Regions from separate parts of the Aurantimicrobium sp. INA4 genome, predicted to be linked through region 2. Evidence: predicted binding sites of a transcription regulator. Region 2 holds the regulator's gene; the other holds the start of a gene.
The links. The regulator LexA, encoded in region 2, represses DNA repair genes until DNA is damaged. The targets are predictions, from matches to a motif close to TCGAACANNTGTTCGA.
Positions count from the first base shown of each region.

Region 1 (14,935 bases), 420 kb from region 2:
ATCGCTGCAGGCAAACCGAGAATATCTCCACTGCTAAAAGCTGCGTTGAGGGTTTCCCACGTTGTGCTCACAGACTCGCAGGCTGCTGTGTTCGCGGCTTTATCGTTTGCATCAAAGCTCGGAATTTGATTACAGCCCGTCAAGGTAACTGCGGTAACAATGGCGGTGGCTCCTAAGAGGATGGATTTAAGCAAGTTCAACAACTCCCGTGTAGACAAGTTCGGCAGGACCAGACAATGCGACGTGTTCGCCTTCTTCGGTGGGGAACATGCGCACGGCAAGCGTTCCTCCGGGAACATCCACTTTCCAGTTATGGGGAGCTCCTTCACCAGCCCAGTGGCGGGTTGCCAAAGCTGCAGCCACAACACCAGTTCCACACGAGAGAGTCTCCCCCGAACCGCGTTCGTGAACTCGCATGCGGATATGGCCAACACCATCTTTGACCAGCGGGTCGCGAGGAACAACCAGTTCCACATTTGCGCCCTCAGGTAATGCTGGTTCTAAACGTGGAGCATGCGAAAGATCTGCTGCATCGAGCTCAGCATCATCCGCGAAAGCCGCAATGACGTGAGGGTTCCCCACATTTATTCCCAGACCAGGACGCGCTACAGGCACACCATCAACCTTGACAACTGGTTCACCACCGGCAAAACTCCAGCGCCCCATATCTACTTGGAAGCTTGCCCCCTGGGCAGTGAGATCACGGACCCCTGCTCGTGTCCCAATAGCGAGAGTCTCACCGGGATTGATCACTGCCAATCCAGTTTCTAGCAGGTATTTGGCATAAACACGTATGCCGTTTCCGCACATCTCACTCAGTGAACCATCAGAGTTGTAGTAATCCATGAACCACTCAGCTGCCGAATCTTCTTCCAGCGCTGCTGCGCCAGCAGGATCAGAAACAATCTGTCCAGGCTCATGCTTGCGATTGAGCTTGCTACTCTTTACAGCACGGATGACACCGTCTGCACCAATTCCAAAATGCCGGTCACACAGTGCAGCTATCTGACTAGGAGTCAGCGGAAGTTCACCCTCAGGGTCTGTGTAGAGCACAAAGTCGTTACCTGTGCCGTGACCCTTGGTGAAGTGCAGCGAAATAGCCATGAGTTCAGTTTAAGTGTGAATTCTGTGAAGAACTTCGACAACGTTCTGGGGATTACCTGCGGGCAACCAGACAAGATCTGAATACCGCTTAAACCAACTGACTTGTCTGCGGGCATATCTGCGTGTGATGCTCTGTGTTTCAGCGATTGCTTTTTCCTGTGTCATTTCACCAGCTAGCTGAGCTAAAGCTTGGGCATACCCAATGGCACGACGAGCTGTAATCCCCTGCTCGATGCCCAAAGGAATCAAACTCTCAACCTCATCGAGTAGCCCTTCTTCCCACATACTTTCAACACGAGCATCAAGTCTTTTCACGAGAACTTCGCGGTCTTCTTCTAAACCAATGATGACTGTGGGCTTCCAATATCGAGTTTCTTCAGGAAGCGTCCCCAAGGATGCGGTATTGCCGGTGACTTCAAGGACTTCCAATGCCCTAATTACTCGACGTGCATTCTGAGAATTTATGCGCTCTGCTGCTTCGGGCGCCAGCTCTTTCAAGCGAGCATAAAGTGGCTTTATTCCGTCTCGTTCAAATTCACGTTCAAGGTCTTCACGAACCTGATCATCATGTCCGGGAAATTCGAAATCGAATAGAACACTGCTGACATATAGGCCCGATCCCCCAACGAGAATGGCAATGTTGCCGCGAGAGTGGATCTCTTCAATAATTTGACGGGCTTGTACTTGATAATCGGCAACTGCCGCCTCTGTCGTGACGTCTAACACGTCAAACATGTGATGAGGGATCCCTCTGCGCTGCAGTGGAGGCAATTTGGCTGTACCAATATCCATGCCTGCATAAAGCTGCATCGCGTCAGCATTGACAATCTCAGCAGCGACCCCTTGCGCGGCGAGAGCTTGAGCCACATCTAAGGAGAGTTCTGTTTTTCCGGTTCCGGTTGCGCCCACAATCGCAATGATTTGGGTGATATCCGTCACCCTAACGCTGCCCGTCTTCTAGATCGTAGATAGGTGTTGTTGAGACTCGAAGCGTGGGCATACCTAATCCAACAACCGGGATAGAAGTCGAACCCAAGTTTTTGGCACCGCCGGTTGAAGGAACACCACAGCTTTCCGCTTGCTCACGATCCCATGCATCCCCTGCAATCGTGCGACGCACCTTTACCGGTGCTCCTAAAGGATCATCTGCGAGAAGGTGGAAAGGTGCTGCTTCGGTAATTGTGACAGTGACAACGTCACCAGGGCGTGGGATTTCACTACCTGGGGTCACCTGAAAGTGCACCAGGCGTGAATCTTCAGCACGACCACTCATACGCTCTGTAGCAGCGTCTTTACGACCTTCACCGTTTGCTACGAGGACGTGTACTTCGCGACCAATTTGCTTCTTATTTTCTTGCCATGCAATGTCATTTTGAAGTTCAACAAGTCGTTCATATCTCTCCTGAACAACAGCTTTAGGAACTTGGTTGTCCATCTCTGCGGCAGGTGTTCCCGGGCGCTTGGAGTATTGGAAAGTGAACGCGGTAGCGAACCGTGCCTCGCGAACTACGCGAAGAGTTTCCTCAAAATCTTCTTCGGTTTCACCAGGAAAACCAACAATGATGTCGGTGCTGATTGCCGCATGAGGCATCGCGTCACGAACACGTTGCAAGATGCCCAAGTACTTGTCACTGCGATAGCTGCGACGCATAGCCTTCAATATGGCATCAGACCCGGATTGCAAAGGCATGTGAAGCTGAGGCATGACGTTATGAGTTTCTGCCATGGCAGCTATCACATCATCAGTAAAGGCTGCAGGGTGAGGGCTTGTGAAACGTACTCGTTCTAAGCCGTCAATCTCTCCGCAGGCACGGAGAAGCTTGGCAAAAGCCCCCTTGTCACCAAATTCAACACCATAGGTGTTGACGTTCTGGCCAAGCAAAGTAACCTCAATGGCCCCCTGGTCAACTAACGCCTTGACCTCGTTGAGGACTTCCCCAGGACGACGGTCGCGTTCTTTACCGCGCAAGCTGGGCACGATACAGAAGGTGCATGTATTGTTGCACCCCACTGAAATGGATACCCACCCCGAATAGGTTGAGTCACGCTTGGTAGGAAGCGTTGAGGGGAAAGTTTCGAGAGATTCCAGAATCTCTAATTGGGCTTTGTTGTTATGGCGAGAGCGCTCCAACAAGCCCGGAAGGGACCCCATGTTGTGGGTTCCAAAGACGACATCGACCCAAGGAGCTTTTTTGAGAACGAGAGCTTGATCTTTTTGGGCAAGGCATCCACCCACAGCGATCTGTAAACCCTTGTGCTTCTCTTTAACGCGGGCCAAGTGCCCAAGGTTTCCATAAAGTTTGTTATCCGCGTTTTCACGCACTGCACATGTGTTGATCACAACGACATCAGGTTGTGGCGAGCTGGCGCTGCGTTTGAGGTCAGGATCAGCTTCTGCTTCGGCAGCCAGATCAAACTTGATGTACCCAGCTGCTTCCATAGCTCCGGCAAGACGTTCACTATCGTGAACGTTCATCTGGCATCCAAATGTTCGTACCTCATAGGTACGCCGACGACCAGATTCATCAACAGCCGCTTCAGAAGCGGGGATGAATGTGGGAGCTTCACTCGGACTGGACATAGAAGTCCAGTTTACTTTGCCGAGTTTGGTCCCATGTAATGGGCCCACAGTGCAGCTAGTCCCCAGAGAACTCCAACATATCCAGCTGCATAGCTGGCAAACATCCATGGGGTAGCAACATCTGAAGGAAGAACTGCTGAAACAACCCCGAGAACAACACACAACACACCACAGATAATCACAGCAACAACATTTCGCTTTTTGGCCTTCAAACGTGCAGCTTGTTGTTTGGGGGAAAGAGGTTTAGCAGGAGTTTCAACTTGTTCTTCTGGAGTGGGGTCAAACATGGTTCCTACTTCCTGCGGCGATAGCCCCACGTGATGTACACGATGATGACAAGTAAAGCGGCAACGACCGCATAGGGACTATTGAGAATGTCATTGAGCACTCTAGAAAGCTTAGGACCTAGAACTCAAAGCTTCTTTACACGCCGCACGAACTATGTCCGTTGAATATCCTCTTCTGCTGAGAAAACCAACCAAGCGGCGTTCGGCTGTGACATCGTCGAGCCGTGAAAATTGTCGAACTCTTTGACAAGCCAGTTCAGTTGCTTTGTGTAATTCGTCATCGTCGTCGATAGATTCCACGGCAGCGCTAATCAATGCAGTTGAGATTCCTCGTTGGCGCAGTTCCCTGGCAATGACACTTTTGCTTTTGCCTTTTCGCTCGCTCAGTCGAGAAACAAGCTCATACGCTAAACGTTCATCATTGAGATAGTTCAAACGCTCGCATTTTGCTACCAATTCAGCCGCATCCGCTTCGGGTGCATCTTTACTTCCAAGCCACTGTTGAACTTCAAACACAGACATATCCTGTGTGTTGAGTTTTCTGAGCAAACTCTGCTCCAGTGCATCAAGATCAAACCCTGCTACAGAAACTTCTTCTGTTTGCTCAACCTCTGTGAACAACACAGCACTTAAATGAGACACTCCCTCAGGGACATCATGTGAGTGCCCCGTTGCCTCACCTGCATTCACAGGTGAGGCAACGGGTTGATTCTGTTCTGGATCAACCCAGGGTAAGAATGTGACGTTTGTCACGAAACTCAGGCTCCCTTACGGACCTCTTCAACTGCCTCGAAGTCTGGTTCGACCTCGGTTGCAGTTGCGGCTGCTTCAACTGCAGCAGCTTCCGCAGCTGCCGCGCCAACACCAAGCTTTGCGAGAATCTTTTGTTCGATTTCTAGCGCCACGACAGGGTTTTCAATCAGGAAGTTACGTGAGTTTTCTTTACCCTGACCAAGCTGGTCTGCTTCGTAGGTGTACCAGGCACCAGACTTCTTGACGATTCCGTGATCGACGCCAAAGTCCAGGAGGCTTCCTTCACGGGAGATACCAGTTCCGTAGAGAATGTCGAATTCTGCCTGTTTGAACGGTGGTGCCATCTTGTTCTTGACGACCTTGACGCGTGTGCGGTTACCGACAGCATCGGTACCGTCCTTGAGCGTTTCAATGCGGCGAATATCCAGACGCACGGAAGCATAGAACTTCAAAGCTTTACCACCCGCAGTTGTTTCTGGGCTTCCGAAGAACACACCAATCTTTTCACGCAGCTGGTTGATGAAGATCATGGTGGTGTTGGTGGAGTTCAATCCGCCGGTGAGCTTACGCAGCGCCTGAGACATCAAACGTGCCTGCAGACCCACGTGGGAGTCTCCCATTTCGCCTTCAATTTCTGCACGAGGCACCAAAGCCGCGACAGAGTCAATGACGATGAGATCAATAGATCCTGAGCGAACAAGCATGTCTGCAATCTCTAATGCTTGTTCACCAGTATCAGGCTGAGAAACAAGAAGAGCATCGATATCAACACCAAGCTTCTTGGCGTATTCAGGGTCGAGTGCGTGTTCAGCATCGATAAAGGCGGCGATGCCGCCCTGCTTTTGCACATTAGCAATTGCGTGCAGTGTCAGTGTGGTTTTACCGGATGACTCTGGACCGTAGATCTCGACAATACGGCCACGAGGAAGTCCCCCGATACCGAGAGCAACATCAAGTGCGATTGATCCTGTCGGGATCACCTCGACGGGAGCGCGTTCATCGCTTCCCAGGCGCATGACGGAACCTTTACCGAACTGGCGGTCAATTTGGGCTAGTGCTGTTTCTAGTGCTTTTTCGCGGTCAGCGGCGGATGCCATGGCCGTCTCCTTTACATATCGAGGGTGATTCGCCTATCGGCTGCCGTGCTACTCCTCCGCTACCGACCGGCCGGTGAAGGCGGGGCGGGCGCTGCGGGGCGCTTACGACAAGGCGGATGCTCCTATTCGGACGTATTTCACCGTAGAAGTAGCCACGGACATTGACTGCCTGAGGTGCTGCTTCGGGGATAACACGTGCAAACAAGTGCATGTGTAGGAGACTAGCCGTTTTCGAATACATATTCGAACAAATGACGGCGTGTTGGAAATTACTTCTTAGGCTCGGGTAAGCCGACGCCATACCATCGTGACTCGGGAACGTCAGCTGCTTTGACCAGGGCTAGCCAGACAGATCGTGCAGGAATACCCTTCCGCAGAGCCTCGGCAGAAGTTAGTGAACCTAGTTCAGACAAGACCAAGTCATTGACTAAGACATGTCCGTATGCCTCACCGAACTCGTCTGAGACGGCGCGCCAAAATTCGCTGAGGCGCACAAAAACTACTAGCGAGTAGCTACGAAATCGTTGACGAACTCGTCAGGAACAGTGTCGGGGATTGCGCGCATAGGCTCAATACCTTCAATGACTGCTAAACGATCGCCCACTTCACGCATAATTTGTGAAATTGGAGTGTCCAGAGCATCTGCCACAGCGGCAAGAATCTCAGAACTCGCTTCCTTTTGCCCGCGTTCGACCTCACTCAGATACCCGAGTGCAACGCTAGCCTTGCTCGCAACCTGTCGCAGTGTGCGACCTTTCTGCAAGCGGTAGTCGCGCAGAACATCGCCGATTTCCTGTCGAACAAGAATCATGGTGCCTCCCTACGCTGGTGAACCATTCGGTTCCTCTTCATCTACATCACTATGTTAGTCACACAAACCTGAAAACAAGATGTGAGTCTTCTTGTATCAACTTAGGTTACGCGAGATTTATTCCCGAGAATGACAACTAATTGACGTGCCTTGCAAGAAGCGCGAGTGCAGCTTGAACAGTGAGTGCGCGGATTTCATTTCTCGTGCCCTCAAAATGGTGTTCTTCTACTGTTTCACTCCCCTGCCCCACACAGGCAATAAAGATAGTCCCTACCTCGACACCGCCTTGTGAATCTGGTCCAGCAACCCCGGTAGTTGCAAGCCCAATGTCCGCCGAGAGTTTGTTGGCAACACCGACAGCCATTAGTTTGGCGACTTTCGAATCAACGGGACCACGTTGCTCAAGAAGAGCACTGTCAATGCCTAATAGCTCATGTTTAAGATCAGTCGCGTAGGCAACAATGCCGCCACGAAAGACAGCAGATGCGCCGGGAACTTCGGTGAGATGAGCTGCAAGTAGGCCACCGGTCAGAGATTCGGCAACAGCAACAGTGATTCCTCGCTCAGTGAGGCGCTGAATAAGCTCGGAGGTCATCACTAGTTACCTGTTGAGGCAAGCTTCTTGGTTTGCCTGCGGGCATCAAGAAGATAGTCGATACCTGTCCAAACGGTGATGATGGTGGCTGCAGACATCAAGATTGTGTTCAATACGTCAGCAGCAGTTCCCATAAATATTTGAAGGGGAAGCAACGCGCAGGTAATGGCAACAAACTGAGTGATTGTCTTGATTTTGCCGCCACGAGAAGCAGGGATGACATGATCGCTGAGTACGGCAAATCGATATACCGTGATGCCAATTTCGCGAAGCAGAATCAGGCCGGTGACCCACCAGGGAAGTTCACCCAGTATTGACAGTGTTATCAGTGCGCCGCCGGTCAGTACTTTGTCAGCAATGGGGTCAAGAAGCTTCCCGAAATCACTGACCACGTTGTATTTACGAGCAAGGTAGCCATCGATTCCATCTGTTGCCATGCCGAAAACAAAAAGTCCGGCACCCCACCACCTCAGAGGAGAGTTCACGTCATCGCCTGCGGTCAGGAGCATCCAGATAAATACCGGCGCAAAAAAGATGCGAACAATGGTGATGATGTTCGGTACGTGCTTCATAGCTTCAGGCTAGTCCCGGCCAGTGAGTTGCCAGGCATCTTCATTGCCGTCATCCCCATCAACTTCCTCATGGCCTGTCGTCATGGCTGCGACAGGATCATGCCCGTAAGGGTCTTCTGAAGCCATCACATTGACGTTTCCCGCGGGAGCTGCTGCAGCGGGAGCATCTTCGCCGCGGAGAGTGGCTAGTACACCTGCAAGCTGTTCCTGAGATACCAGAACATCTCGAGCCTTGGACCCTTCAGAAGGTCCAACGATGCCCCGGCTTTCCATCAGATCCATCAAACGGCCAGCTTTAGCGAAACCAACGCGAAGTTTGCGTTGCAACATTGATGTCGAACCAAACTGCGTGGAAACGACAAGCTCAACAGCTTGAAGCAGTACGTCGAGGTCATCTCCGATGTCTGCATCGATTTCTTTGCGCTCTGCTGCAGCGGCAACATCCTGACGGTATTCAGGTCGTGCTTGCCTAGTGACGTGGGTGACTACCTTGTGAATTTCTTCTTCAGAAACCCAGGCACCTTGAACTCGAATGGGCTTGTTAGCCCCCATAGGGAGAAAGAGAGCATCTCCTTGGCCAATGAGCTTGTCAGCACCCGGCTGGTCGAGAATAACGCGTGAGTCTGTAACGCTCGTTACCGCAAACGCTAGACGCGAGGGAACATTAGCTTTGATCAAACCGGTTACTACATCGACCGAGGGTCGCTGAGTTGCCAAAACTAAGTGAATTCCCGAAGCTCGTGCGAGTTGAGTAATTCGAACTACAGAATCCTCGACATCTCGTGGCGCAACCATCATCAGGTCAGCGAGCTCATCAACAACGACGAGGAGATAAGGATAAGGACGCAGTTCTCTCTCACTACCAGGAGGCAAAACAATGTCATTTTTGATCACGGCACGGTTGAAATCATCGATGTGACGGAACCCAAAACTTGCCAGGTCGTCATAACGCATATCCATCTCTTTTACGACCCATTGAAGAGCTTCTGCAGCTTTTTTGGGATTCGTAATGATGGGGGTAATCAGGTGTGGAACACCTGCATAGGGTGCTAACTCAACCCGCTTAGGATCGACAAGAACCATGCGTACCTCAGCGGGAGTTGACCGCATCAAGATGCTGGTGATCATGGAGTTGACGAAGCTTGATTTACCAGAACCTGTAGAACCTGCGACAAGAAGATGGGGCATTTTGGCTAGGTTCGCAACGACAAAGCCACCCTCAACATCTTTCCCCACTCCGATTGTCATAGGGTGCTCACTCGAAGATGATGCATTAGAGCGCAGAACATCCCCCAGGGTGACAATTTCTCTGTCGGTATTTGGGATTTCTATACCAATGGCACTCTTGCCGGGAATCGGCGAGAGGATTCGAACCTCATTAGAAGCAACTGCATAGGAGAGATTCTTCGACAGCGCTGTGACTCGTTCGACCTTTACACCAGGCCCAAGTTCAATCTCATACCGTGTCACTGTTGGCCCACGACTAAATCCAGTGACAGTGGCGTCTACTGCGAATTGCTTGAGTACTTCTGTGATTGCCCTGACCGCCTCATCATTCGCTGCAGAACGTGTCTTTGCTGGGGCACCTGCAGCTAATGAGTTAGCCGGAGGTAGGCGGTACACCACAGGTGGCGCTTTGGGAGCCGTAACTCGTGGGACCACAGATTCATCAACACCAGCTTCTTCAGCTGTCGAAGCAACCACGGCGACCGGCGCGGTCGAAACATCGTCTTGAGAAACCACAAAATCATGATCAGTCGCGACCTCACCCGTTTGGAATGCGCGTACAGCTTGTTCTGCGTTGGCGAGTTCTTCAATGATGTCCACGTCAGACATTTCACGAGTTGCAGCTAAATCAACAGCATTGGCCGCAGGATCAGTAATGACAGGGGTATCAAAAGCTGCTTCAGTCTCACGTTTGCTTGCATTTCTGCGCCACCAGGGCAGAGATGACGCTTCCACTGGATCTAGTTCGAGAATCTCAATCGAGCCTGTGTCTTTGCTTTCTTGCTCCGCATTTGAGCCAAACAGATATGAGTACAGCTCACGTAACCGTGCTCCGATGCGGTTTGGTGGAGTCTTGGTAATGATCAACAGTGATAGCGCGATCAGCGCAATCATGACGACAACAGCACCTACAGGCGTAATGATGAGGGCAACCGGAGCAGCGATCACCCAGCCCAGTACCCCACCTGCATCTGCAAGGGCCGCTACGCCTTCAGAAGGATCCGGTTGGCCCCCGAAAATCTGCGCCAAACCTGAAGAAGCCATCAGCAGCAAAAAGAGGCCAACACCGATACGGTTGTTGTCATTGACCGAGCTTGGATGGCGGAAAAGCCAAATTGCCGTTAACAACATCACTACAGGAAGCGCATAGGCGATTCGCCCAAACAATCCTCCAAAAGTCCAATCATTGATGGTTTGAGCAATTTCATTATTCGGCAAAAACCACTGAGTAACTGCACCAATGACGGCTAGAACTACCAGCGTGAATGGCACGCCATCACGACGTTCTTCTTTAGAAAACTTTTCCGGTCCCAGCATGCGAGCGGCACCTCCAGCTAGATGAGCCATGCTCATCCAGAGCCACGCGATACCGGTGTACTGGCTTCCTCCGTTGGAGGACGTTGATCGACTTGTTGATGCAGGCTGAGACTTCTTGCTACTCGAGGTACGCGAACGAGAACCGCCACTTGTGCGACCACGCGATTGAGAGCCTGAAGCCATGCCTTCAAAACTACGCGAGGGCACCGACTTTCCGCAGTATTACAGGCGAGTGTTTAGATAAACGAATGGCCTGCAATCGTTGAGATTGCAGGCCATTCGAGCGGAGGGAGGGATCCCCTATTGCGTAATCCACGCGGAAGCATTACCCGGAAGCTTGCCATCCACGAGAGGAGCACTGGTGAGTCGAACCGTGCCTGCGGGAAGTGCCACTGGCTTCTTCCCGAAGTTTGTTATGTTGTGCCATCCGTTTGGTCTCACAAAGTGAACTACCTTGCGCTTGCTTGGAACAAACTCAAGAGTTTCATCGGTGAGAAGTTCTTTCCGAAGCTTGAGAGCTTCTCTGTAGAGCTTGAGCGTTGAATCTTCCTGGCTTTCTTCAAATTCAACCGAGTAGCCAGCAAACCAGGTTGGCTGAGGCAGGTGAGCAGATCCGGTACCGAAACCAAAGGAAGAACCAGTCTTTTCCCAAGGCAATGGCACGCGACAACCATCGCGACCCTTACGGGTCATACCATCACGTAACCACATGGGATCCTGAAGAACCTGCCCTGGGAGGTCAGCAACCTCAAAAAGACCAAGTTCTTCACCTTGGTAAAGATAGGTGCTGCCAGGAAGCGCGAGCAGTAACATTGTTGCTGCACGGGCACGAGTAAGCCCTTTTTCTCGGTCAAGTTCGGGGTTAATACCGTCTGTCATGACCCACTTCTCAAAATTGGTCTTCTTCGGAAGTCCGTAGCGAGTGGCGTGACGAATCACATCGTGGTTAGAAAGAACCCAAGTAGATGATGATCCTGATTCTTGAGAAAGTGCGATGTTGAATTCAATAGTTTTTTTGAATTTTTTCGCCGACCAGGGTGCGCTGAGCAGGTCAAAGTTGAAGGCTTGCCCCAACGTTTCTGCACTTGCATAGCGTGTTCGACGCTCCGCAGGCACCCAAGCTTCTGCAACAGCGACGCGGGGTGGGTTGTAGGAGTTGAAAATTTCACGCCACCCTTTGTAGATTTCCATGACATCATCGCGGTCAAAGAGGTGGTGAGAGCCGTCCAACGGGATGTTTTCCATCTCGTAATTCTTGATCTCAGGATAAGGCTCTGACATATCCTTTTTCATGGCATGTGCTACGTCGATGCGGAAACCATCGACACCGCGATCTGCCCAAAAACGAAGAGTTTTCTTGAAGTCTTGGATAACGTCTTCGTTATCCCAGTTCCAGTCTGGCTGCTCTGGAGCGAATAAATGGAGGTACCACTGTCCAGGGGTTCCATCTGGGTTAGTTGTGCGAGTCCAGCCGGTGGGCCCAAAGTGTGAAGGCCAACTATTTGGCGGAAGCTCACCGTTTTCACCCTTGCCGTCACGGAAGATGTAACGATCACGCGCAGCAGAACCAGGCTCGGATGCGAGAGCTTCTTGGAACCAAGCGTGCAGATCAGAAGAGTGGTTAGGAACGATGTCAACGAATACCCTGATCCCCCGAGCGTGGTAGGTAGCGATCATTTCATCAAAGTCTGCGAGTGTTCCCAACTTTGGATCAACGTCCCGGTAATCCGCTACGTCGTAACCTCCGTCAGCGAGAGCAGAAGGATAGAAGGGACTGAGCCAGATTGCATCAACACCTAGCTGAGCAATGTAATCGACTTTGGAGGTTATGCCCTTGATATCTCCCAAGCCGTCGCCATTAGAGTCTTTGAAAGAGCGTGGGTAGACCTGATAAACAACCGCCTGGCGCCACCAGTTTTCATCGCCAGTGAGGAAAACGGAATCTGACATTGATTACTTCTTTCGTTTGTTGATTCATAAATATTGCTGAAAAGGGTTCCGACATCGACGCGCGTCGATAGACAGGAAAAAAGTGGGTTGATGGGACAGGGCGTCCCATCAACCCAAAGTTGTTACTTGACCGATCCCATCGTTACACCCTTGAGGAGCGTGCGCTGGAAGATCAGGAAGAACAAAAGTGTGGGGAGAATACCCACTAGCGCGGCCGCAGCTTGAGTTGTTGGGTCGCTGGTGTACTGGCCAGAAGCTAGACCCATCGAGAGTGCAACCGTTTGACTGTCGTTAGAGGGCAGCATAACCAGAGGAAGAAGGAACTCATTCCACGTCCAAATGAAGAAGAACACCATAAGAACTGTCAAAGTTGGTCGAACTAGCGGGAAGACGATGTCCTTCATTAGTCTCCAACTACCTGCGCCATCTATTTTTGCCGCTTCAAGCAACTCTGTTGGGAAGTCGGACATCACTGAGGCAATGAGATAGGTTCCAAAAGCACTCTGTAGAACAGCAAAGATGATGATCAAAGACCAAATGTTGTCATATAGACCAACCATCTTGGCCATGCGGAGAAGTGGATACATCAGAGCTTCACCAGGAATGGTGAAAGCTACCAAGAAGAGTCCAAGAATCCAGAAACGACCCCGGACTTTACCAATGCCAATTGCATAGGCTGTGAAAAAGCTCAATGCAACACCAAAGAGAGCAACGAAGAAACTGATCTGGAATGAGTTCCACAGCTTGAGGGTGAAATCTGCTTTTTCCCAGAAGTTCAAAATTCCTTCAAAGCTAATTTGCTCAGGCAAACGTAGCGGACCAGAAGTTACGTACTCTTCAGGAGTCTTGACCGAGTTAACGAATGCAAGATACAGCGGCGAGATCCATGCCAGTGCGCTGGCAACAATAAATGCAACGACAAGCCAGGAAACTGGAGTGCGCTTGTTGAAGCCACCCTTACCTTTTTTGCTGATTTTGGGCTGCTTGCGGGAATCAGGGTTGAGGGTGTTTTCCACCATGATTGCAGTGCTCATCGGTTTTCCCCCTGCTTGTTCTGGTAACGGAAAATAATCAGCGACATCACGATAAGTAAGAGAGCCAGGACTGTAGCAATTGCGGCACCATAGCCGACCTTACTTGTTTGGATGAAGTTGAAGTATGAGTAGTAGGCGGGAACTGTTGTTGCAGTACCAGGACCACCCTGTGTCATGACATAAACCGGGGCGAAAACCTTGAGTGCGGCCACTGTCGTGGTCAATAGAACTACAGCGATCTCAGGAGCAAGCTGGTTGAGAGTAATGATTCTGAAACGCTGGAACCAAGATGCGCCATCAATTGCAGCAGCTTCGTGTACTGACTGATCAGCGCGAGCTAGACCTGACATGAAAATCACGATTGTGTAACCAACCTGAATCCAGATCAACACAATGGTGACGGAGAACATTGCCCAGTTGGCGTCTCCCAACCAGTTTTGCGCCCATTCTGGATGTCCCCAGTCGGTAAGAACCTTGTTGACGATACCTGTCTGCGAGGAAAGCATCCAGGTCCAGAGCAAACCTGCAATAGGAATGGGGATGATTTGGGGTAAGAAGAATCCGGCGCGTGCGCCCGCAGATGTCACATTGCCAAATCGTGGAGAGATGTAGTCGAAAAGTGCTGCTGCGATGAGTAGGCCAAGAATCGTGGGAACGATTGCCATGGCAAAAATAAAGACTACGGAGTGGAGGAAGGACTGCCAGAATGTGTCATCAACCATGAGCTTTTGGTAGTTCTCAAGGCCAATCCACTTTGGTGTACCGAGTCCATTCCACTTAGTGAAGGACAGATAAATGTTCCAAACAAAGGAGACGATAACAATGAGTGTGAAGGCAACGAGCCCTGGAATCATATAGGGCCAGTAAACGCCTGTAGAAAGTGAGGACTTCTTACTTGTCTTGCGTTTTTTTTCAGAAGTTACTGCAGTCATTGTGACCTCATTGTCAGGAGGAACGGAAAGCTACTGGGGCGGTGTTAGCTCAGTTGAAATGAGACTACTTCCGCGGTGATGTTGGTGCAAGAAAGAAAATCCGGTGCGGTGCCGCGGAGGACACCGCACCGGATTTGTTGCCTTTCAGTGTGGTGGGCGTGAGCCCATCGTCACAAGTTAGGGCTTGTTCTCTTCGTAGTACGAGCCAATTGCTTCGCGGTACTGCGCAGGAGTGGTGTTACCAGCTACGAGGTCAATAACGGCAGCCTTGAGGATGTCGTAGTAACCAGATACGGGCCAGTCAGGGTAGAAACCAAGACCGTTGTCCGCAACGAGCTGCTGGAACAGAGGAAGGGTGATAGCAGTGGTGGGGTTGTCACCAAGCTCGGTTGCGAGCAGTGGAAGACCACCGTTGTTTGCCATCGTGTTCTGAGCCTTTGGCTGGAGAGTCAGGTTAATGAACTCAGCAGCGAGGTCAGGGTTCTTACCCTTAGCTGGGATAACCCAGATGTTACCTGCAGAACCGGTTGATACAGCGTTACCTGGGTTGAGGATCTTGCCCCACTTGAAGGTAGCAGCCTTAGCAACGGTTCCATCGAGCCAGGTACCACCAGGCATGAATGGTGAGGTACCGCTGGTGAATGCTGCGACAGCGTCGTCAGCGGTAGCACCAGA
Region 1 is NZ_AP027040.1:1,007,392-1,022,326, forward strand. Features, by position in the region: gene AINA4_RS04980 (hypothetical protein) at 1-194, opposite strand, end outside; gene dapF (diaminopimelate epimerase) at 187-1,104, opposite strand; gene miaA (tRNA (adenosine(37)-N6)-dimethylallyltransferase MiaA) at 1,114-2,034, opposite strand; gene miaB (tRNA (N6-isopentenyl adenosine(37)-C2)-methylthiotransferase MiaB) at 2,045-3,685, opposite strand; gene AINA4_RS05000 (hypothetical protein) at 3,697-3,972, opposite strand; gene AINA4_RS05005 (regulatory protein RecX) at 4,084-4,725, opposite strand; gene recA (recombinase RecA) at 4,731-5,822, opposite strand; gene AINA4_RS05015 (DUF3046 domain-containing protein) at 6,092-6,316, opposite strand; gene AINA4_RS05020 (helix-turn-helix transcriptional regulator) at 6,325-6,633, opposite strand; gene AINA4_RS05025 (CinA family protein) at 6,770-7,228, opposite strand; gene pgsA (CDP-diacylglycerol--glycerol-3-phosphate 3-phosphatidyltransferase) at 7,231-7,800, opposite strand; gene AINA4_RS05035 (DNA translocase FtsK) at 7,810-10,527, opposite strand; gene AINA4_RS05040 (glycoside hydrolase family 13 protein) at 10,645-12,294, opposite strand; gene AINA4_RS05045 (carbohydrate ABC transporter permease) at 12,417-13,328, opposite strand; gene AINA4_RS05050 (sugar ABC transporter permease) at 13,325-14,260, opposite strand; gene AINA4_RS05055 (ABC transporter substrate-binding protein) at 14,438-14,935, opposite strand, start outside.
Region 1: the regulator LexA is predicted to act here: its motif matches at 6,054-6,069, upstream of recA (recombinase RecA).

Region 2 (14,935 bases):
ATTTCACCGCCGTCAACTGCGTTGAGTGCTTCCATCACTGCCGCAAAGGCGCCCACACCAGGAACAAGCAGGCCATCAGCTTCAGCGCACTTTGTTTTGTCCCGCGTGAGTTCGACCTTTGCGCCTGCAAGCTCTACCGCTTTGATTGCGGAGTGAATGTTACCCGTGCCGTAGTCGAAAACAACGACGGATTTTGGGGTCACAGAGCACCCTTCGTGCTGGGTATTCCCTGCACGAGTGGGTCAAGCGCTTTGGCCTGGCGGAATGCTCGAGCAAACGCCTTAAACTCTGCCTCAGCAATGTGGTGAGGGTCACGACCGTTCAATACGGTGATGTGGGTGGTTAGTCCAGCGTTGAAAGTTATTGCTTCAAAGACGTGACGAACCATGGATCCGGTGAAGTGACCACCAATGAGGTGGAATTCAAAACCTGCAGGCTCACCAGAGTGCACCAGGAATGGGCGTCCAGAGATGTCCACAACCGCCTGAACGAGGGCTTCATCCAGAGAAACGAGTGCGTCACCAAAGCGAGAAATACCGGCTTTATCCCCCAGCGCTTCACGAATCGCCAGACCCAGAGAAATACCGATGTCTTCAACGGTGTGGTGAACATCAATGTGAGTGTCTCCCGAAGCCTTGACGGTGAGATCCGAGAGAGAGTGCTTAGCAAACGCGGTGAGCATGTGATCGAAGAATGGAACAGTGGTCTCGATGTTGCTCACACCAGTTCCATCAAGATTGATGGTGAGTTCAATGCTTGACTCGCTCGTGGTGCGAGAAATGCTCGCAATGCGTGGTGCCTGTGTCATAGCTCCAGTTTAGTGGAGCTTAAAGAGCGCCATTAATCGAGCCATCAATGGCTGCTAGTGCGTCCAAGAATTCGGTGGTTTCTGCTTCCGTACCAGCCGTTACACGTAAGTGATGGGGCATACCGATGTCACGGATGATGATTCCTTGAGCTAGGAGTTTCTCAAACACATCCTGAGGATCACGAACCCCACCAAAGAGAACGAAGTTCGCACTTGAGGGATATGGCGTGTATCCGAGGGCAGTGAGATCAGTGACGAGGCGGTCTCGTTGAGAACGAATGTCATCGACCATCGCCAGCATTGCTGGAGTGTGCGCCAGTGCGCCTTCCGCAGCTGCCTGCGTCAGTGCAGAGAGGTGGTAGGGCAAACGAACCAAGCGAAGAGCATCGGTCACTGCAGGATCAGCAGCTAGATACCCCAAGCGAGCACCAGCAAAGGCAAAAGCTTTACTCATGGTGCGAGAGATGACCAGGCGTGGACGACCAGACAACAATGTCAACGCACTGGGCTCACCTTCAGGCGCAAACTCGGCATAAGCCTCATCAACGAAAACAATGCCATCGGTCGCGTCATAGGCCGCAGCAATAGTTTCTAGCGAGACTGGGGTTCCTGTGGGGTTGTTGGGGGTGCAGAAGAACACGATGTCAGGCTTGTGTTCCTTGATGGCTGCAACCGCCGTTGAAGGGGAAATCTCAAAGTCAGCATCACGCTGAGCAGGAATCCACTGCGTGCCTGTCCCAGAGGCAATGATGGAGTGCATGGAGTAGGTAGGAGGAAATGCCAGCAACGAACGGCCAGGGCCGCCAAATGCCTGGAGTAGCTGCTGAATGACCTCATTCGATCCGTTTGCCGCCCAGATGTTCTCAGCTGTCAGCCCGTGACCCAAATAGGTGGCTAGTGCCTTGCGCAGTTCGGTGAATTCACGATCTGGGTATCGGTTGATTCGCCCCAGAGCTATATGAATTCGCCCCATGATGTCTTCAACAACCTGCGGTGGTACTGGGTGTGTGTTTTCGTTGACGTTGAGCTCCACGCGCACGTGCTCTTGAGGAGCGCCATAAGGCTTGAGGCCCCGAAGGTCGTCGCGAATGGGGAGGTCGTCAAGAGAAGTCACCTCTTCAGTTTAAGCCGTGAAAGAAAGGAAGAACGCCGACCCCCTTCTAGGAGCCGGCGTTCGAAAAGAAGAATGCAGGAATATGTGACTTAGTAACCTGCGGGTAGAGCGATCTTTTGTCCTGCCTGAACTGGACCTTCTAGGTTGTTCAGCGAGACAATCTCTGCCACAACGTCACGTGGGTCAGCGTTGGGTGCGATTTCAGCAGCCAGGTGCCACAGGGTCTCACCAGAGGACAAGGTCACGTATGTGAAATCTTGTGATGCTCCTTCAGCAGTCGCCACAGCACCACCGCTGTTGAGTGCAGCGACAAGGGCGCCGATCACAAGAGGAAGCGCGACGAGTGCTGTGAGAACCCGACGACCACGCTTAGTGATGCGAAGACGAGTAGTGGGGGTAGCTGCAGGAAGAAAGTTTACGTAAGTCACATTGTTAGTGTGACCGGAGCCACGGACACTGCCAGCTTCGCTGCATGGCTCGTCAATGTAGTCAGGTTCGACGGGGCGGTGAATTGGTGCGGTGAATGCGAGTACTGCGCTCATGAGATTCTCCTTTTCCTGTTTTATCTCGAATCGGGCTCTCGGCCGGGAGAACCCGATTCGAAGATATATTTCGAAGATATATTCGTATTTCCTCAATGTCAAGTAGATATTGAAGGTTTTTTGGACATTACTTGCGGAATTTTCGAATATGTGTTTGTTTTCTTCGCATATTTCGAATACTCTTTCGGTAATGGAGATAGTTCATCACCAGCCACGGACATTCCGGTTTGTGGATTGGAACACTCCCAGACAGATCGGAAAAAGCCATGACTGAGACAGCAGCTGGCACAAGCAAACGTCGCAAAGGGCTGAGCGCAAAGCAGCAACTTATCCTCGACGTCATCACCGCGTACATTGACCAAAACAGCTACCCCCCTTCCATGCAAGAAATCGGGGATGCAGTTGGTCTGTCCTCATTGGCGAGTGTGACCTATCAGCTCCAACAGCTAGAACTCGGTGGTTACATTCGCCGTGACCCCAAACTTCCTCGCGCCCTTGAGGTTCTCGGCCAGGGATCAACTCCTCGTCAAGTCGCTCCCGTGGCAGACAACATCATCCCCCTAGGTGAAGCGGTTCAGGTTCCACTTGTAGGCCAAATTGCCGCAGGTGGTCCCATCACTGCTGAGCAGAACACTGAAGACACGATGGCGCTGCCTCGGCAGCTTGTTGGCGACGGTGAACTCTTCATGCTCAAGGTCAAAGGTGAGTCGATGATTGACGCAGCAATCTGCGATGGTGACTTCGTCGTCGTGCGTCGTCAACAGACAGCAGAAAACGGTGACATTGTTGCTGCTCTTCTTGATGATGAAGCAACGGTCAAAGTTTTCCGGCAACGTGATGGCCACACCTGGTTGCTTCCTCGCAACAGCAACTACGAACCAATCCTGGGAGACCACGCCACCATCATGGGCAAGGTCGTCACGGTTCTTCGTTCGGTCTAAACCTCCACAAACTAAAGGCCCGCATGCTGAATACAGCGTGCGGGCCTTTTATTTATCTCAAACTTTAGGCTTCAAGCCTACGCAGAACATCTAATACCGGTCCGCTTTGGTTGAAGGCATACAAGTGAATACCGGGCGCTCCCCCAGCCATGAGCTCACGAGCTAAGTTAACTGCGTGCTCAACACCAATCTCACGCTGACCTTCAACTGTGGGCTCAATTTCAAGAGCAATCTCCAAATCACTGGGCATATCTTCCCCAGAGATCTCGATCATGCGACGCAAACGTCCGGGGCTAATCACCGGCATGATGCCCGGAATGATGGGCATTCTCAGACCTGCCTCCTTCGCCTTCTGGGCGAAGGAAAGGTAGTCATCTGCGTGGAAGAACAACTGGGTGATTGCCAGGTTTGCTCCCGCAGCTTCTTTGGCCAGCAAAACATCAATGTCTTGGGTCTTCGAGCGTGACTGAGGATGCCCATTTGGGAATGCAGCAACACCAATACGAACAAACTCACGCTTTTGGCTCAGACGTGTTGCACCGGCATGCCATCTGGGTTCTTCCACGAACACGAATGGTTCACGTTCTGCTTGAACACGGTGAATGAGCTGGGTAAGTTCCGCTGCGCTACCTAAGTCTCCGAGGAAGTCCTCGCCTTCCTGCGTTCCCTGTGGTGGGTCTCCACGCAAGGCGAGGAAAGAACGGACACCAGAGTCAAGAAATGTCCGCACGAGCTCATTTGCGCCCTGATAGGACTCAGCAACACAGGTGAGATGCGCCATCGGCTCAACATCAGTGTTTTCCAGAATGAATTTCACGCACTCCAAGGTGGCATCACGAGAGGAACCACCTGCTCCATATGTAACGGAGATGAAATCTGGACCGGATGCAGCAAGTTCCAAGATGGTTGCGTGCAGTGCATCTCGGAGTTCAGGGTTGCGTGGTGGGTAAACCTCAAAGGAAAAGGGCACGCCAATACTCAGTTCAAGAGAACTAGACGGTGATGCGTTGCTCATATTTCCCTCGGGACACTTTCGCGAAATAGACAACACCTAGTTGTCCGCGAAGCGTGGGCCGGGCTCGGCAGTCGCTTACACCTAAATAAATTAGGTTAGAAGAATGTTATCAGGCTGTGCGTTCTTCTGGCTCAATCACAGCTGAGCTCAAGCGGGGAACAACGGTCGGGGCAGCATTTTCGGTGACGCACTCTGCCGTGATGATGACCTTATGAATCTGGTCTGTTGATGGAACTTCGAACATGATGGGCCCGAGGACGTTCTCCAAGATGGCCCGCAAACCACGTGCACCGGTCTGGCGCAGGACGGCCAAGTCAGCGATGGCATCCAGTGCTGCAGGTTCAAATTCCAACTCAACATCATCCAGAGCAAACATGCGCTGGTATTGCTTGACCAGAGCGTTCTTGGGTTCCGTCAGAATGTCGATGAGGGCACTGCGATCTAGTGGCGACACTGTCGCAATAACGGGAAGACGGCCAATGAATTCAGGGATTAGACCGAACTTGTGGAGGTCTTCCGGCAGTACCTCTGCAAAGAAGTCACGTGCTTCATCCTTGCTCTGCAGTGGAGCACCAAAACCGATACCGGTCTTTCCTGCACGAGACTGAATGATGTCTTCCAGCCCCGCGAATGCACCGGCAACGATGAAGAGCACGTTGGTGGTGTCGAGTTGAATGAATTCCTGGTTGGGGTGCTTACGACCACCCTGTGGCGGAACGGAGGCAACAGTGCCTTCCAAAATCTTCAGCAGGGCCTGCTGAACACCTTCACCAGATACGTCACGTGTAATCGAGGGGTTCTCTGCCTTGCGTGAGATCTTGTCGATTTCATCGATGTAAATGATGCCCTGCTCTGCACGCTTCACATCAAAGTCGGCAGCCTGCAGGAGCTTGAGCAAAATGTTCTCGACGTCTTCACCGACATAGCCGGCTTCCGTCAGCGATGTTGCGTCAGCAACAGCGAACGGAACATTCAGACGGCGAGCAAGAGTTTGTGCAAGATAGGTCTTTCCACATCCGGTGGGACCGATCAGGAGGATGTTGCTCTTGGCAATCTCAACTTCGTTTGCTTTTTCTTCTGCTGTCTTAACACCCTCACCAGCGCGCACGCGCTTGTAGTGGTTGTAAACCGCAACGGAGAGGGCTTTCTTGGCTGGTTCTTGACCAATGACGTATTCCTCAAGGAATGCAAAAATTTCACGAGGCTTGGGCAGATCGAAGTCTGCAATAACGCCCTCTTCGTTGGCTTCTGCCAGACGTTCTTCAATAATCTCGTTGCACAGTTCAACGCACTCATCGCAGATGTAAACGCCAGGGCCCGCAATGAGCTGGGCTACCTGCTTCTGGCTTTTTCCACAGAAGGAACACTTGAGCAGGTCAGCGCTTTCGCCGATACGTGCCATGGTCAACTCCTTCTCATCTGGAAATACGAGACATTCGAGCCTAACCCGAACCACAGACGTTGCTGTTCACCTGCGAATGCGTGGCGTCGGCGTGCCGAAAAAGCGAAAACCCCCGACCGAAGCCGGGGTTTTCGTGAAATGTACTGAACTTAGGCGCCGATAGCAGCGTTCTTACGCGAGGTAAGAACCTGGTCAATCAGTCCATACTCGAGTGCTTCTGCAGCCGAGAGGATCTTGTCGCGGTCGATGTCCTTGTTGACTTGTTCAACAGAACGGTTCGAGTGCTTGGACAGAGTCTCTTCCAGCCATTCACGCATACGCATGATTTCCTTGGCCTGGATTTCGATATCTGATGCCTGACCACGACCTGCATCACCGGTTGCAGGCTGGTGAATGAGAACACGTGCGTTAGGCAGAGCAAGACGCTTACCGGGAGCACCTGCTGCCAACAGCACAGCCGCAGCTGATGCTGCTTGGCCGAGGCACACTGTCTGGACCTGGGGGCGGATGTACTGCATGGTGTCGTAGATTGCCGTCATCGCGGTGAAAGATCCACCGGGAGAGTTGATGTACATCACGATGTCACGGTCTGGGTCCTGACTTTCAAGTACCAGAAGTTGAGCCATCACGTCATCTGCCGAAGCATCGTCAACCTGGACACCCAGGAAGATAATGCGGTCTTCAAAAAGTTTCGCGTAGGGGTCTTGACGCTTGTAGCCGTATGCGGTGCGCTCTTCAAAGGTAGGAAGAACATAGCGGCTGGAAGGAGCTTCCTTTCCATTGAATGCGGTTCCGCCAAAGTTTGGGATAGTCATGTGTAGTCCTCGAATCTGTCTCTGGCGCTTACGCAGTCTTGGTTCCGCCACCACCGGTGACATCGCTTGCTGAGGCACGAACATGGTCAACAAAGCCATACTCGAGAGCTTCCTGAGCGGTGAACCAACGGTCACGGTCACCATCTGCGTTGATCTGCTCAACAGTCTTACCCGTCTGAGCTGCGGTGATCTCGGCCAAGCTCTGCTTCATGGAGTTGATCAGCTGTGCTTGGGTCTGGATGTCAGAAGCAGTACCACCGAAGCCACCGTGTGGCTGGTGCAGTAGAACACGAGCGTTAGGAGTGATGTAACGCTTGCCCTTGGTGCCCGAGGTCAGTAGCAGCTGTCCCATCGAGGCAGCCATACCAATACCCACGGTCACGATGTCATTGGGAACAAACTGCATGGTGTCGTAGATTGCCATACCTGCAGTGATCGAACCACCGGGAGAGTTGATGTAAAGGTAGATGTCTTTCTCTGCATCCTCAGCGGCCAGCAGAAGCATCTTGGCGCAAATCTCATTCGCGTTATCGTCACGCACATCCGAACCCAACCAAATGATGCGGTCCTTTAACAGACGCTCAAAGACGTTGTTCGGCATTACCAAGTCGGCCATGTCAACTCCATTTCAACAACCGCAAGAGATTTCGCTTGCGATGTTTTTCAATCTACTGGAGCAAACACTCTCAACACGGCAGTGTTCGCCTCAGGCGGAGTGCCGTTCGCCCCAGGCGCACGAATTAAAAAATGTCGGGCCTCCCGAGACGAAGGAGGCCCGACTACCCAATGAGGAGTGGGGTCTAATCAAAAATTTCTGTCAGCCAGTTGTGCGGCTTTTTCTTGTAGCCATTTTGCGGATACGAATTGTACTGAGGTGGAGCGTTGTATTGAGGTGGTGCAGCAGCTGCAGCGGGGGCAGGAGCCGAAACTGAGCGTTCAAGAATCTTGTCTAGCTCACCACGGTCGAGCCAAACACCTCTGCATTCAGGGCAGTAGTCGATCTCAACTCCTGAGCGATCGGACATAACCAGTGTTGCTCCGTCAGTTGGACACTTCATTGCACACTCCAAGAGTTCGGTGGGATTGGTCATAGTCAATCTGTTCTGCCTGAGAAAAGACTTAGAGAATGTTTGAGGTGTGCTGAGAAGTACACTGAAATAATGACTCCCACTCTTGCTGCCGCATTAGCCGGCCTCGGGTTTGGACTCTCCCTCATCGTGGCTATTGGTGCACAAAACGCGTATGTTCTGCGTCAGGGTTTACGCAAAGAACACGTTTTTGCCATTGTCGCCATATGCGCACTCTCAGACGCACTCCTCATCGCCGTAGGTGTTGCCGGGCTGGGCGCCATTATTCAACAGCTGGAATGGCTGCTCCTACTCATTGAGCTTGTCGGTGGTGTTTTCTTGTGTACTTATGGCGTGATGGCGGCCAAGCGCGCCTGGAAGCCCGAAGTTCTCAACACAGACACCGGTGGAAAAAGAGTCAGCCTCAAAGTTGCTGTGGGAACAGCACTCGCACTGACCTACCTGAACCCCCACGTGTATCTCGACACAGTTCTTCTCATAGGCTCTGTTGCCGGCACCTACGAAGAAAACCGGTGGTGGTTTGCCACAGGAGCAATGCTTGGCAGCATTATCTGGTTTAGCACTCTGGGCTTTGGCGCACGCGTGCTTGATCCGGTATTCAAGAAGCCCACCTCATGGCGCGTACTCGATGCCATTATTGCTCTTGTGATGTTCGCCTTGGGAACGAGCCTGTTAGTGAGCTTTGTTCAGCACCTCATGGCGAGCTTCGGCGCTTAGCGAAAACGAAAACCCCCGCAGTTTCCTGCGGGGGTGATTAATTCGTTCGAAGAACTAGTCCTTCTTCGCTGCGGGCTTCTTCGCAGCAGGCTTCTTCGCAGGCTTCTCAGCTGCGTCAGTCTTCTCTGTCTTTGCGGGCTTGTCAGCCTTCTTGTCTTCAACGAGAGCAAATGCACTCATATCGACGGCTTTACCCTTGGTGTCAACAACCTTGGCCTTGCCCAAGATAATGCTGACTGCCTTATTACGGGCAACCTCAGCAACCATGGAAGGAATCTGGTTGTTGTCGGTGAGGATCTTGGCAAACTCTGAAGGATCCATCTGGTACTGCATGGCACCCTGAATGATGTACTGCGTGAGCTCATCCTGGCTCACCTGAACATCTTCAGCTTCGGCAATGGTGTCCAGAAGAATCTGGGTTGCGAAAAGCTTCTGAGTCTCTTCGATAACTTCAGCACGGTGCTTGTCATCTTCAAGACGACCCTCACCCTCGAGGTGACGGTGTACTTCGTCATCAATCAGTGCCTGAGGAACTTCAATCTTCGCTTCGGAGACGAGCTTGTCAACAAGCTTCTCGCGAGCTTCGCGAGCCTGAACGGCAACCTTGCGCTGCTCTGCCTGAGCCTTGAGGCTCTCGGTCAGTTCAGCAATGGTGTCGAATTCAGACGCAATCTGAGCAAAGTCGTCATCTGCCTTAGGAAGCTCGCGCTCCTTAACAGCGGTAACAGTCACAGCAATCTGTGCCTTCTCACCCTCGTGGTCCCCGCCGAGCAGTTTGGATTCGAAGGTGGTGGACTCACCAGCGGTGAGAGATTCAATAGCCTCGTCGATACCTTCGATGAGCTCGCCAGAACCAACCTCGTAGGAGATGGACTGTGCGGTGTCTACTTCCTGACCACCAATGGTGGCAACCAGGTCGAGCTGAGCGAAGTCACCCTTCTTAGCTGGACGGTCAACGGTGACGAGGGTGCCGAAACGGCTACGCAGGTCGTCAAGTTCCTTCTGAACGTCTTCCTTGGATACTGCTGCTGCCTCAACCTCTACGGAGAGACCGTCAAGCTTAGGAAGCTTGATCTCGGGACGAACGTCAACCTCAATGGTGACAACCAGGTCGCCAGAGAAGTCCTTCTCAGCTGGCCAGGTAACAATGTCTGCTTCGGGGCGCCCCATGGGGCGCACCTTCTCGTCAACGACGGCCTTGCGGTAGTAGCCTTCGAGGCCTTCATTGACGGCGTGCTCGAGCACAGCCATACGACCTACGCGCTGGTCGATCAAAGCTGCCGGTGCCTTGCCCTTGCGGAAACCAGGAACGTTGAGCGACTCAGAGATGTGCTCATACGCGTGCTTGATAGCTGGCTTGAGCTCTTCTGGGGTCACCGTGATGGTGAGCTTGGCACGGGTGTTGCTTACTTTTTCGACCGTAGTCTTCACGAAGGGGTACTCCTGCTTGTGATGGTGTGGATCTGGATGTGGTCGGGGCGACAGGATTCGAACCTGCGACCTCCCGCTCCCAAAGCGGGCGCTCTAGCCAAGCTGAGCTACGCCCCGGTCCTGCCCTCACGTTACACAGAAGGTAACTTCAAGCAAGTCCGGCATTCGCCGAGGCGAAATGACCGAGTACTACTCTAACGTATAAGATGAGATGGCTGGCCCACGCTAAACTGGTGCCAACCCTTCTGGGGATGTAGCTCAATGGTAGAGCCTCAGTCTTCCAAACTGATTACGCGGGTTCGATTCCCGTCATCCCCTCCACATAGAGAAAATCCCCCGGAATTCCGGGGGATTTCTTGTTTTGCTCCTACCTCACTTCAGGACTAGACAACACCCAGTGTCCGTGGGATATGCTCAACTATTCGAAGATATATTCGAATAAACAGAGGGGCTCACCATGGCACAAACTGCACCATCTGCAGCGGTCAGACCACTGCGCGGGGAATCCATTCCGGCTATTTTGGCCGCATCAACCGCCGTTTCAGCGGGGTGGCCCTCCCCTGCCCAAGATTATTTTGACGGTCGCGTAGATCTGAACACTCACCTGATCAAAGACGTGAACTCCACGTTTATTGTTCGCGTCTCTGGTGACAGCATGAAAAATGCAGGCATTAGTGACGGCGATGAGGTCATCGTAGATCGAGCCCTGACACCTCGCGACGGTGACGTCGTGGTGGCAGTGCTCGATGGTGAGCTGACCCTCAAGCGCCTGCACATTCGTTCTGAGAATGTGCTGCTCAAAGCAGAGAATCCCAAGTATCCAGATATTTCCGTGGCGTCCTTGAGTGAACTGATTATCTGGGGTGTTGTGACCAGGTGTTTGCATCATGTCTGATTCGTCACAGCGCCGCATCGCACTCGTGGACGTCAATAGTTTCTTCGCCTCCTGCGAGCGCGTCTTTGATCCGAAACTGATGGGTAAGCCCGTTGTAGTGCTCTCAAACAATGACGGTTGTGTTGTTGCCCGCAGTAGTGAAGCGAAAGCTTTAGGTGTTGCGATGGGTGTTCCCTGGTTCAAGATTTCTGCGTGGGCGCCGAGTGTGGGCTTAGTAGCGCGCTCATCCAACTATGAGCTTTATGGTGATCTTTCTGCCCGGGTGATGAGTATTTTGCAGGAGTTCTCCGCCGCCGTGGAGGTGTACAGCATCGATGAGGCGTTCTTGGAGCTCACCGGAACACCAGAAGAGCTACTTGCAACAGGTCACCGCATCAAAGAAGCTATCCAGACCCGGTTAGGGTTGCCCGTCTGCGTCGGCATTGGCCGCTCGAAGACGCAAGCAAAGCTGGCTAATGCCGGCGCCAAGAAATCTGCGGGAATGAACGGGGTCTGCAATCTAGATATGTTCTCTGCAGAAAAATTGGATTTCATCATGGCCGCGCTGCCCGTAGACAATCTGTGGGGCATTGCCAGGCGTTTGAGTAAACGGCTGGCGGCACAAGGAATTCACACCATCAAAGACCTGAGAGATGCGGACCCGGTTCGCATCAAGAAAAAGTTTGGCGTGGTGGTGCAACGCTCTGTTTACGAACTGCGTGGAATTGACTGCATCAAACTCGAGGGTGAACGCCTAGTCAAGAACCAGGTGATGTATTCACGTAGTTTCGCCACCCCGGTGACCACCCGCAAACAGATGGAAGAAGTCTTGGCTGTCTATGCCCAGCGGGTCAGTAAACGTCTGCGCAAACAAGGCTCTGTGGCAGGGGCATTGACCTGTTTTGCTGGCACCTCACGCTTTGCCAATGAACCATTCCACTCCCCCTATGTCAACGCTGTCTTTTCTATCCCCACCAACGATCCGGTGGAAATTCTCAAAGCCTCCAGTTCAGTGCTGCTAAACCGGATTGAAGAAGGCCGCAAATACGTCCGCGCGGGAATCCTGCTGCATGATGTCAGCCCTAAGGAGTCCCACCAATACTTAGATCTGTTCACCCCTGTTCATGAACGCAGGCGATTAGGGGAAACCTTAGACAAAGTGATGGAAAAGCACGGTGCATTCAGCATCGGGTTGGGTGCGGCAGGTTTCAAGAGTGCACGCGAGTGGGAAATGAAGCGAGAAATGCTCTCTCTTCGTGCCACCACCAGGTGGGACGAACTGGCAACGGTTTATGCGCGTTAGCGGAAGAAGTAACCGAAGAAGTTCACAATGCCCGCAACGATGGTGCCAATGATTCCAGGGCTAGACGAAGCGCCGTCATCATCCATGGCATCTTCAATGTTCAGATCATCATCAAGATCTTCGTTCTTTTTCATAATCCCCCCTTGAATTATTCTCTAACTACTGCGTTCCTGCAGTAATTCCTCGCACGAGTGTGCGCTGAAAGAACAGGAAAACAAGCAGGGACGGTAATGCTGCTAAGACACTTGCAGCAGCAACAAGCTCTCCAGGCGCACCACCAAATTGGCCATAGTTGACCATAGAAATGGCCAAGGGCACCGTTTGGCTTGCTGTGTCAGGCAGGAGCAACAAGGTGAGCAAATACTCGTTCCAGTTGTTGACAAACAACAACAACGCAACAGTCAACACTGTCGGCGTCATCAGCGGAAGAACAACCTTCCACATCACCTGCCACTTGTTGGCTCCATCTATCTCGGCAGCTTCTGCCAGCGAGGCAGGAATGTGATTCATCACATTCGCCAGCAGGAAGATGGCAAAGGCGCTGCCGATAATGCCCAGCGGCATGATCAAGAATCCGATGCTGCCGTATTGCCCGGTCATCTTCGAGAGCAAGTAGATGGGGAATGCCACTGATTCAACAGGGAGCAAGAAGATCAGCACGCTCAACGTGATCACGACGGGACGTAAGCGGTGTTTGCCCACGCTCACGGCATAGGCAACAGGGAACGCTAAGAACAAACTGATCAGAACCGCACCAATACTGATGGTGAACGAGTTGAGAATCTTCTGACCAATATTGATGCCACCAAAGAACATCTCGAAGTTGTTCCAGGCAATTTCTTTGGGCAGATCCAGGAACCCACTAGAGGCAAAGTCTTGATTGGATTTCACCGAAGCCAGCACGACCATAATCACCGGCAAGAGCCAGAGCACTGCCACAGCAATGACCAATGCAATAACCAAAGATCTGGGCAGGCGAGAAAGTGCTCTACGCATCGCGGTTCACCGCCGGAGCACGCAGTCGAACAATCAAGAATGTGACGCCGAGGAGTCCACCAATAATGAGCGCCAGAGTGGTGACCAAAGCAGAACCAATACCCACCGAGGCGCCGCCAAAGAAACTATCAATGGCGAACGTTGCGGGAGACATCGTCGCCCCGTTGGGACCGCCACCCGTGAGATAAAAGACAGGGGCAAAGACCTTCAATGCGCCCACAATCAAAAACAACAGAATGACAAAACTTTCTGGGCGCAGAGAAGGGCCAGTGACCCAGCGCAGCCGCTGCCACCAGTTAGCTCCATCAAGTTGGGATGCTTCTAACACGGAGGGGTCCAGTCGAGAAAGCCCGGCTAGGAACACAACGTAAGCGAACCCGGTTTGTAGCCACAGCATGAAGAATGCAACCGCCAACAGGGCAGTATCTGGTTCACGAAGCCATTCTTTTGTCACCGTCCCCATGCCGAGTTGCTCAAGGAACGAATTAAGCGCTCCCCCAGAACCATCTAGCATCCACATCCAGATCATTCCCGATACTGCAATAGGAACAATCTGTGGCAGAAAGAAACCAGTTCGGGCAACGGAAACAAGCTTGGAACCGAATTTGCCGACGAAAGCGTCATAGGTTGCCACCGCAAGTACTAACCCAAGAATTGTGGGAATAAGTGCATACGGAATCACATAAAACGCACCATGAATCCATGATTCCCAGAAGTCTTGATTATCCAGAATGTTGCGGAAGTTATCTAAGCCCACCCATTTTGCGGGCCCATATCCTGGCCACTTGAGAAAGCTGATCCCGACGTTCCACAAAAACATGCCGAAAAAGAACACCACGAGCACGCCAAGGCCGGGGTAGAGAAACCACCCATAGCCCTTCTGCCGCCTTGCGACGCTTGTTCGTGCTTCCATATCTAGAGCGTGTTATGAGTAATTCGCCCACCATTGAGGGTGAGTGCGACAGGCATTGTGCGCAATTGGTCAACTGACGCATACAGCGGATCGATATCAACCAAGCACAAGTCCGCAGGCTGCCCCACAGCAATACGCGTGCGAGCCGAGGCATCAAGTGCCGCCTGAGGCTCGATGCGTTGCTCGGGATGCCAAGGCTCACGGGTATCGCGTGTGCGCTCTACAGCAGAAGCAATAGCGAGCCACGGATCTAAAGGCGCAACGGGAGCATCAGAACCCATGGAGAGCTTCACACCTGCTTTGAGCATGGAGGCAAAGGGGAAACAGCGGTCGGTGCGCCCCTCCCACAGCACGTCAGCAACATCTCGGTCATCCATGGCATGTTCGGGTTGGACTGATGCGATCACACCTAGCTGAGCAAATCGCTCAATGTCTTCCCATGCCAACAGCTGGGCGTGTTCAATGGTTCCTTCACAGCCCACTTCTTCGAAAGCATTGAGGGCAAAGGTGTTGGCGTCATCACCAATGGCGTGAATGGATGGGTTGATGCCGGCAGAACTTGCCTTGGTCATCAAGGAAACCAGTTCGTCATAAGGAACATTGAGAATGCCGCGGGCATTCTTTCCCGTTAGACCTGGATAGGGGTCATGACAGAAGGCTGTGCGGGTGTTGAGTGAACCATCAGAGATGACTTTGTAATTTCCCATACGAAGCAGGCCATCTGTGGAGGCGATGACATCGCCAGTGCGCAAACCAGTCTCAATGGCACGGTCCAAGTACTCGGTGTACACACTGAATTCAACCTGCAGGAGATCATTTCCGTTGCTGATACGACGGCGCCAGTCCGGCAGAATCCATCCCATTTCGAAATCAACAATGCCGACAACTCCTCGTGCAGCAGCTGCACGTGAGGCATCAAGGACTGCCTTATCGAGCTGTTCAGGAGTTTGATCAGAGAGTGAACCCCAGATAGCAA
Region 2 is NZ_AP027040.1:590,657-605,591, reverse strand. Features, by position in the region: gene hisH (imidazole glycerol phosphate synthase subunit HisH) at 1-203, opposite strand, end outside; gene hisB (imidazoleglycerol-phosphate dehydratase HisB) at 200-808, opposite strand; gene AINA4_RS03070 (histidinol-phosphate transaminase) at 828-1,922, opposite strand; gene AINA4_RS03065 (hypothetical protein) at 2,012-2,464, opposite strand; gene lexA (transcriptional repressor LexA) at 2,731-3,405, shown strand; gene AINA4_RS03055 (methylenetetrahydrofolate reductase) at 3,470-4,420, opposite strand; gene clpX (ATP-dependent Clp protease ATP-binding subunit ClpX) at 4,530-5,822, opposite strand; gene AINA4_RS03045 (ATP-dependent Clp protease proteolytic subunit) at 5,972-6,637, opposite strand; gene AINA4_RS03040 (ATP-dependent Clp protease proteolytic subunit) at 6,666-7,253, opposite strand; gene AINA4_RS03035 (zf-TFIIB domain-containing protein) at 7,438-7,728, opposite strand; gene AINA4_RS03030 (LysE/ArgO family amino acid transporter) at 7,798-8,442, shown strand; gene tig (trigger factor) at 8,497-9,873, opposite strand; tRNA gene AINA4_RS03020 (tRNA-Pro) at 9,913-9,990, opposite strand; tRNA gene AINA4_RS03015 (tRNA-Gly) at 10,121-10,194, shown strand; gene umuD (translesion error-prone DNA polymerase V autoproteolytic subunit) at 10,331-10,768, shown strand; gene AINA4_RS03005 (Y-family DNA polymerase) at 10,761-12,050, shown strand; gene AINA4_RS03000 (hypothetical protein) at 12,047-12,184, opposite strand; gene AINA4_RS02995 (carbohydrate ABC transporter permease) at 12,210-13,046, opposite strand; gene AINA4_RS02990 (sugar ABC transporter permease) at 13,039-13,866, opposite strand; gene AINA4_RS02985 (amidohydrolase) at 13,962-14,935, opposite strand, start outside.